DNA from 2 places in the Roseibium sp. FZY0029 genome. Region 2 is predicted to be linked to the other one. Evidence: riboswitches for the same ligand, from Rfam matches in the RefSeq annotation. Region 2 holds a riboswitch; the other holds the start of a gene.
What was found. A riboswitch is a leader RNA that binds a small molecule or an ion and turns the genes downstream of it on or off. The one in region 2 is predicted to bind cobalamin.
Positions count from the first base shown of each region.

Region 1: another riboswitch for cobalamin. It lies ahead of V1T76_RS05640 (hypothetical protein); the one in region 2 lies ahead of V1T76_RS06475 (energy-coupling factor ABC transporter permease).

Region 1 covers NZ_JAZDVZ010000002.1:242,338-245,704, forward strand. The annotation lists gene V1T76_RS05630 (ABC transporter ATP-binding protein) at 1-717, opposite strand, end outside; gene V1T76_RS05635 (DUF1636 domain-containing protein) at 714-1,118, opposite strand; gene V1T76_RS05640 (hypothetical protein) at 1,108-1,386, opposite strand; cobalamin riboswitch at 1,494-1,706, opposite strand; gene V1T76_RS05645 (S9 family peptidase) at 1,838-3,367, shown strand, end outside.
Region 2 covers NZ_JAZDVZ010000002.1:414,500-417,866, forward strand. The annotation lists gene V1T76_RS06470 (YHS domain-containing (seleno)protein) at 138-623, shown strand; gene V1T76_RS06475 (energy-coupling factor ABC transporter permease) at 715-1,395, opposite strand; cobalamin riboswitch at 1,448-1,658, opposite strand; gene V1T76_RS06480 (hypothetical protein) at 1,984-2,217, shown strand; gene aroQ (gamma subclass chorismate mutase AroQ) at 2,268-2,792, shown strand.

The DNA of each region.
Region 1 (3,367 bases), 170 kb from region 2:
CTGTACCGAATAGGCTTGTTCGATGTTGCCGGGGGTCAGAACTGCCTCCGGCACTCCGTGGGCAACCAGCCGCCCCTCATGCAGCAGCAGGACCTTGTCGCAGACGCGGTTTGCCAGATTGAGGTCATGCAGGCTTGTGACGATGGTGATGTTCAGATCAGAGATCAGCTCGACAATTTCGAGCTGATGGCGGATATCCAGATGGTTGGTCGGCTCATCCAGAACCAGCAGCTTCGGCTCCTGCGCCAGGGCACGGGCCACCATCACCCGCTGCCGTTCCCCCCCGGACAGCGTGCCAAAGGCCCTGTGGGCATAGGATTGCAGATCCATTTTCCTGAGGCAGTCATCGACGATTTCGGCGTCCCGCTTGCCAGCACTGGCAATGCCGTTTGTGTGCGGCCGGCGGCCAAGAACAACGATCTCGCGTACTGACAAGGCAAAGTCGGTCGGCTGCTCCTGCAGAACGGCGGCAATCGAGCGGGCTGCCTCCCGGGCACTGAGGTGCCACAGGTCCGTACCATCCACCAGAATGGTGCCGGAGTGCGGTTTCAGGAAGCGGTAGAGCAGCCGCAGCAGGGTCGATTTGCCGGCGCCATTGGCCCCGGCTATTCCAAGGACCTCGCCAGCCGGCAGCTCGAAGCTGACCGGATGCAGGATGGTCTTGCCCTGCCCCGTCTTCCAGCTGACCTCCCGGACGGAAAGATCGACACCCGTCATGACAAGGCCGTCCCGTCTGCTTCCGAGACGATCATCGCCGCGGGGATACGGCCCTGCGATGCGCTCCAGCGCGTACCGTGCCGCACACCGCTCTCATATCCGTTCTCAAGCTGGCGATAGCGTCTGGCGTAATCGACCAGATCTTCGATGTCCGCTTCACCATCATCGACATCACCGAAGAGATAGATCGCCTTGTCGGTTGCCTTGAAGGCCACGGTGCACGGACGCGAGCAGTTTTCCATGTTGGCCGTGCCGCTGATCTCGAAATCGTCGCCGACCACCGGTACAGCCATCTGGAGTGCGCGTTTCAACTGGCAGATCAGGTCATATCCTGGCTGACACATCTGGCCATAGTGACGGCAGGCGGTGCAGACAAAAATCTTGTGCGGTTCATTGCTCATGGCACAGCTCCGCGGCTTCCGTCCGCGAACGGACAGCAGGTGACTCTGCGGCAAGAACTTTGCCGCCATGGCTGCTTGATATGATGCCGGCCGGAGAAGAAGAAGTACACTCATCATGTAATGTTATTACATTACAAATCTTCTTTTTGGCAACTGGCTTTTGTCCGCCATCCGGAACCATTGCGCGCAAAGCACGCATCGCCAGTGGGTCGGAAAGAGGCAGAAGGTTGGCAGAACTTGAGGTTTCAGCAGTCAATTTCCGGTTCATATCGCCCTCCGCGATTGCGCGGGGCAGTCTGGAACCGAATGTGCAACTTTGCCGGCAGACGCCGATAGGCCATGTCACTCACTCCTCCGGGGCACCCCGCCCGGGTTAAGGTTTAAGGTGAAATGGCAGGTCTCCTGACTTGCGGGTCATAGCTTGCCTGATCCTTCCCGGGGTTTCCCCAGTGGCGCTTTCAGGTTTGCTCACCGCTCACAGTTGCGGGGGCAGTCACGGATTTGCAGGCTTGCGGCCATGTCGCACCGTGTTCCCTTTTAATCCCGCTCCGAAGTTCAGAGTCGGGAACCATCTCTTCCTAAGTGCTCGAACGCCTGGAAAATGTCAAAGACTTTCACCGCTCCATCCGTCGTCCGAAAGCACGACAGACGCAACCGTCCGGCAGCCTCGGCAGGATTGGCCTCTTGCCTTCACTGCTCAAAAATCTTACCTCCGAACCATGAAACAGGATGCCCTTCCCCCGCGCGCAGATGCGCGCCCCGTCACCCTTGAGACCCACGGCATGACCCGCCAGGACGACTTTGCCTGGCTGCGGGCGGACAACTGGCAGGAGGTCATGAAAGACCCCTCCGTTCTGGATGCCGACATCCGAGCCTATCTGGAAGCGGAAAATGCCTATCATGAAGCGCAGATGGCGCCGACGAAGGCTCTGCAGGAAAAGCTGTTTGCCGAGATGCGCGGCCGCATCAAGGAAGATGACAGCTCGGTCCCCTCACCCGATGGCCCCTTTGCCTATGGCCTCAAATACGAAACCGGCGGCCAGCAGCCGGTGTTCTTCCGGACCCCGCGCGACGGCGGCGAGGAAACGGTTCTTCTCCATGGCGACAAGGAAGCCGAAGGAACGGCCTATTTCCGGATTGGCGGTGTCAGCCAGTCGACGGATCACAAGCTCATTGCCTGGGCCTATGACAACAAGGGCTCGGAATATTATTCGCTGAGACTGCGCGATGCCGCGACGGCCAAGGATTTCGACTACGCCATTGAAGACACTGGCGGCGGCGGGGTGTTCTCGGAAGACAGCCGCTATGTGTTCTACGTTCGTCTGGACGCCAACCACCGGCCTTCAAAACTTTTCCGCCACGAGATCGGCACCGACCCGGCGAGCGATGTGCTCGTTTACGAGGAAAAGGATGCCGGCTTCTTCATGGGGGTCGGCAAGACCCAGTCCGGTGACACCATCGTCATCGACATTCACGACCATGAGACATCCGAAGTCTGGATGATCCCGGCAAGTGATCCGACCGCCGAACCGGTTCTGGTCGCGGAGCGCGAGACCGGCATCGAATACTCCATCGATGATCACGGCGAGACACTTTACATCCTGACGAACGCAGGCGACGCCGAGGACTTCAAGATCGTTACCGCGCCGAAAAGCAATCCCGGCCGCGAAAACTGGAAGGACCTTGTGCCCCACAAGCCCGGGTGCCTGATCCTCTCGCACTGCGTCTACAAGACCTTCATGACCCGGCTGGAGCGCGAAGACGGTCTGCCGCGCATCGTGATCCGCCGGCTTGCCGACGACATCGAACACTCCATCGCCTTCGACGAGGAAGCCTATTCGCTCGGTCTTGGTGGCGGCTACGAATTCGACACCAACACGATCCGCTTCAGCTATTCCTCGATGACCACGCCGTCACAGACATACGACTACAATGTCGAGACCCGTGAGCGTGTTCTGCGCAAGGAACAGGAAGTGCCTTCCGGCCATGATGCGGGCGATTATGTCACCCGCCGCCTCATGGCGCCTGCCGCCGATGGCGAGACCGTGCCCGTGTCAGTACTGTACCGGAAGGACACCAAGCTCGACGGCACCGCGCCTCTGCTGCTTTATGGGTATGGCTCCTACGGCATCACCATCCCGGCAAGCTTCAACACCAACTGCCTGTCGCTGGTCGACCGCGGGTTCGTCTATGCCATTGCCCATATTCGAGGCGGCAAGGACAAGGGGTTCCACTGGTACAAGGACGGA
Region 2 (3,367 bases):
TTTTTTTGTGCCGAATGCCGGACGATCTGCAAATCCTCAGGAACGAGCAAGCATGGAGACACCGGCGGTTCGGACGCAAGGTAGAGGCACCGGAGCACTTCCGGCCTTCAACCTTCACATCCTTTCAGGAGTAGAACATGTCCTTGATGAAATCCGCCCTCGCCGCAACTGTGCTGAGCCTTGCAGTCCTGTCCGTCCCGGCGATGGCCGCGGACGAATACAACACCTCCAGCGGCCTGACGGCGGCCGGCAGCCCGCTCGGCCTCCATGGCGTCGACCCCGTGGCCTTTGTCAGCCTGGGTAACCGCATTGACGGCACGGCCCAATATACCGCCGTGCACGACGGTGTTGCCTATTACTTCGCATCCCAGGAAGCCATGGATGCGTTTACCGCGCATCCGGACCAGTATCTGCCGCAGAACGGCGGCTTCTGCACATTTGGTGTGTCGGTCGGCAAGAAGTTTGACGGCGACCCACAGTTCGCCGCCGTTGTCGACGGCAAGCTTTACCTGTTCCTGAACGAGGCCATCTTCCGCGAGTTCCAGAAGGACCAGTCGGGCACCATCTCCAAGGCCGAAGCCAACTGGAAGAAGATCCGCACGACCGCCGCGACGGACCTCTGACAGGCTCTCCGGCCAGACAGCCGGAAACAAACAAAAAGGGCGGCCCAGGGCCGCCCTTCATGGTTTCAATTCAGCCAAAAGCCTTGAAGGCTCAGGCAGCCGCGTCGTGCAGGCGGCCTTCGAAAGCAAGGTTCCGGGTCAGCGGTGCCAGGGTCTTGGCAGCGGCCAGAACAGCCAGGTCGGCCAGCGGCTCACCCAGGATCACCAGCATGTAGGCAACGCCGAAGGAGCCGACGGACGCCATGTTCTCGGCACCGAAGCCCTGACCGTAGAAGGCCCAGAAAGCAACCCAGCCAACGATACCGGCCTGGAACGTGGTGGAGAGCGCCAGCGCCTGAACGTAGGAAACGTCAACATAGGCGGTCTTTTCCGGAATGATCCGGTTGGCCAGCAGGCTGACGGCCCAAAGCGGCACAAGCAGTGTGGTCACGTTGATGCCGTACTGCGGCAGATCGAAAGGTGCAAACAGGGCGCCCTGAAGCAGAAGACCCGCAGCCAGACCAATGGCAGCCGGACCGGCGCCGAACATCAGGAACAGGGTAGAGCCCAGAATGAAGTGAACTTCGGAAACCCCGACCGGATAATGCGGCAGAATTTCAAAGAAGCAGAAGACGGCAACCGTCGTGATGACGGACCGCACGGCCAGGCTCAGAACGCCGCTCTTGCGGATCGTGTCGAGCGCCATTTTGCCGAGAAGGCCGAAGGAAGCAGCTGCTGTACCGTAGCTGAGCACGATTTTGGCACCGTCGACGATGCCCGGTTCGATATGCATGTGTTTCTCCTTTGCGCACCCTCCGTGCGCGAGCAGATGTTGTAGACCGGCCCGTTGGGACCGCTGGATGGCAGGTTTCCTGGCTCGCGAGTCTCTGCGCAGCCCGCCTTCCCGGATCGCTCCAGTGGCTTGAAGGGCTTTGCTCTTCGCTTACAGTTGCGGGGGCAGCCACGGTCTTGGTCCCTGTTGGGTACGCCTCACCGTGTTCCCATTTCATCCGCCGTTACGCTTGTTCGGGCGAAACCATCACACGATCTAGGTTTGCAAGGATTGGCAATGCTCTGCAAGCGAATTTTCGCCATATTCGCTCTGAATGCGACATTGCATCGAAATTTTGCCGCCTGAGGATCGCGGAGAATATCCGCCGGATGACCGGAGAAATGGAACCCCAGGCATCAAACAAATCTTTTCAAGATGAGCTTCTGCTCGCTGTTCTTTCCGGCTCCTCACGAAAACAAAACAAAGAACAAAAATAAATCCTTTGTTTATTAAACTTTTCTGTATTTAGGGTAACGGCGATTTTTACTTGCAGAAACCCTAACGAAAGATAACCTCGCTCGTATACAAAGCACATCGTGAGAGTTTGCAATGCCCTTCACCAAATTGGGAACGCTGATCGCTGGTGTCGTCTTTTTTCTCGGTTGCATTCAGCTGGCACTTTTGGCCGGCGTTACCCTGGGTGCCATCACCGAACCGCGTCCGGGGTTTTTCCTTGGCAATCTGACACGCGAACAGGCCCTCGACAGCGGACTTCTGAAGATCATGGCCGCCGTCGCCTTCGGCGTGATCACCGAAATCAGCCGGTCGGTTGAACGGAAGTAGATCACAACCACGGACTTGCCGCAGGTGAATACCTGTGAAAGTCTGCGCACATGTTGAAATCGATTCCCTTGGCCGCTCTGGCGGTATCCCTCCTTGCTGCGACAGCCACTCCAGGCTGGGCTGCGCCCGACAAGCTGTTCAGCGCCATCAACGAGCGCCTGTCCTACATGCAGTCGGTTGCTGCCTGGAAAGCGGATAACGACAAGCCGGTCGAGGATCTGCCGAGAGAAAAGGTGGTTCTGGAAGCCGCCCGTGCGAAGGCTGTCGAGAACGGCCTGTCCGCCGACAATGTCACCCTGTTTTTCCAGGCGCAGATCGATGCCGCAAAGGACATTCAAACCTGCTGGATCGACCGGTGGAACGGCGGTGAAGCGCGTCCGAAGAACGTGCCAGACCTGATCAAGGACGTCCGCCCGGAACTGCTGCGCCTCGGCAACGACATTCTGACCTTGCTTGCAGAAACCCCGGTCGAAGCCTCCGACAAGGCGGCTTTCACACAAGCCGTGACCGTCGAATGCCTGTCTGACGGTGCAAGGACTGCCTTGTTTGAAGGCCTGGTGGACGTACACGAGTAAACCTTCGTGACCGAATGAGCCAGCTGGTGGACGCTTCGTTCGCCGCCAGCGGCTTGCAAGAAGACGCGGCTGATGATTGCTGGTGGCCTCGCGCAGCCATTTCCGAGACTTTGCAGCCAACACGCACGACCTTGCGATCAAGCCCTCCCTCTGTTCAGGCTGGCCATTCGGCCGGTCAATTGCCCTGCCAGATTTTTCAAATATCTCGGGCGAACGCGAAATTCCATACCCTTTGGCAACTGCCGGACAAACCCAACGCTGCCGATACGGCGAGCTGCGCGCACGACGCGCAGCGGCAATGCTGCGGATTTACAAGCCCACTTTTAACGAGACCATAACCTCGCTAGACCTCAAATCGGCGTTGACACACAGTATTTTTGACATTGTTGGTTTGTTGGTAACTTTTGTGGTTTGTAGTTGAGAAAGAGCAACTATAAATTGTTTTGAGTTTACCACTACCGGATTCTGCTTTTGGATATTTCCTGGATTTTTCGGGGTAACAATGAAAGTCTCTTCTACAGGAAAGACTGAGACATCATCGGACCGTAATACTGAAAAAACTTCAGGAAACGGAG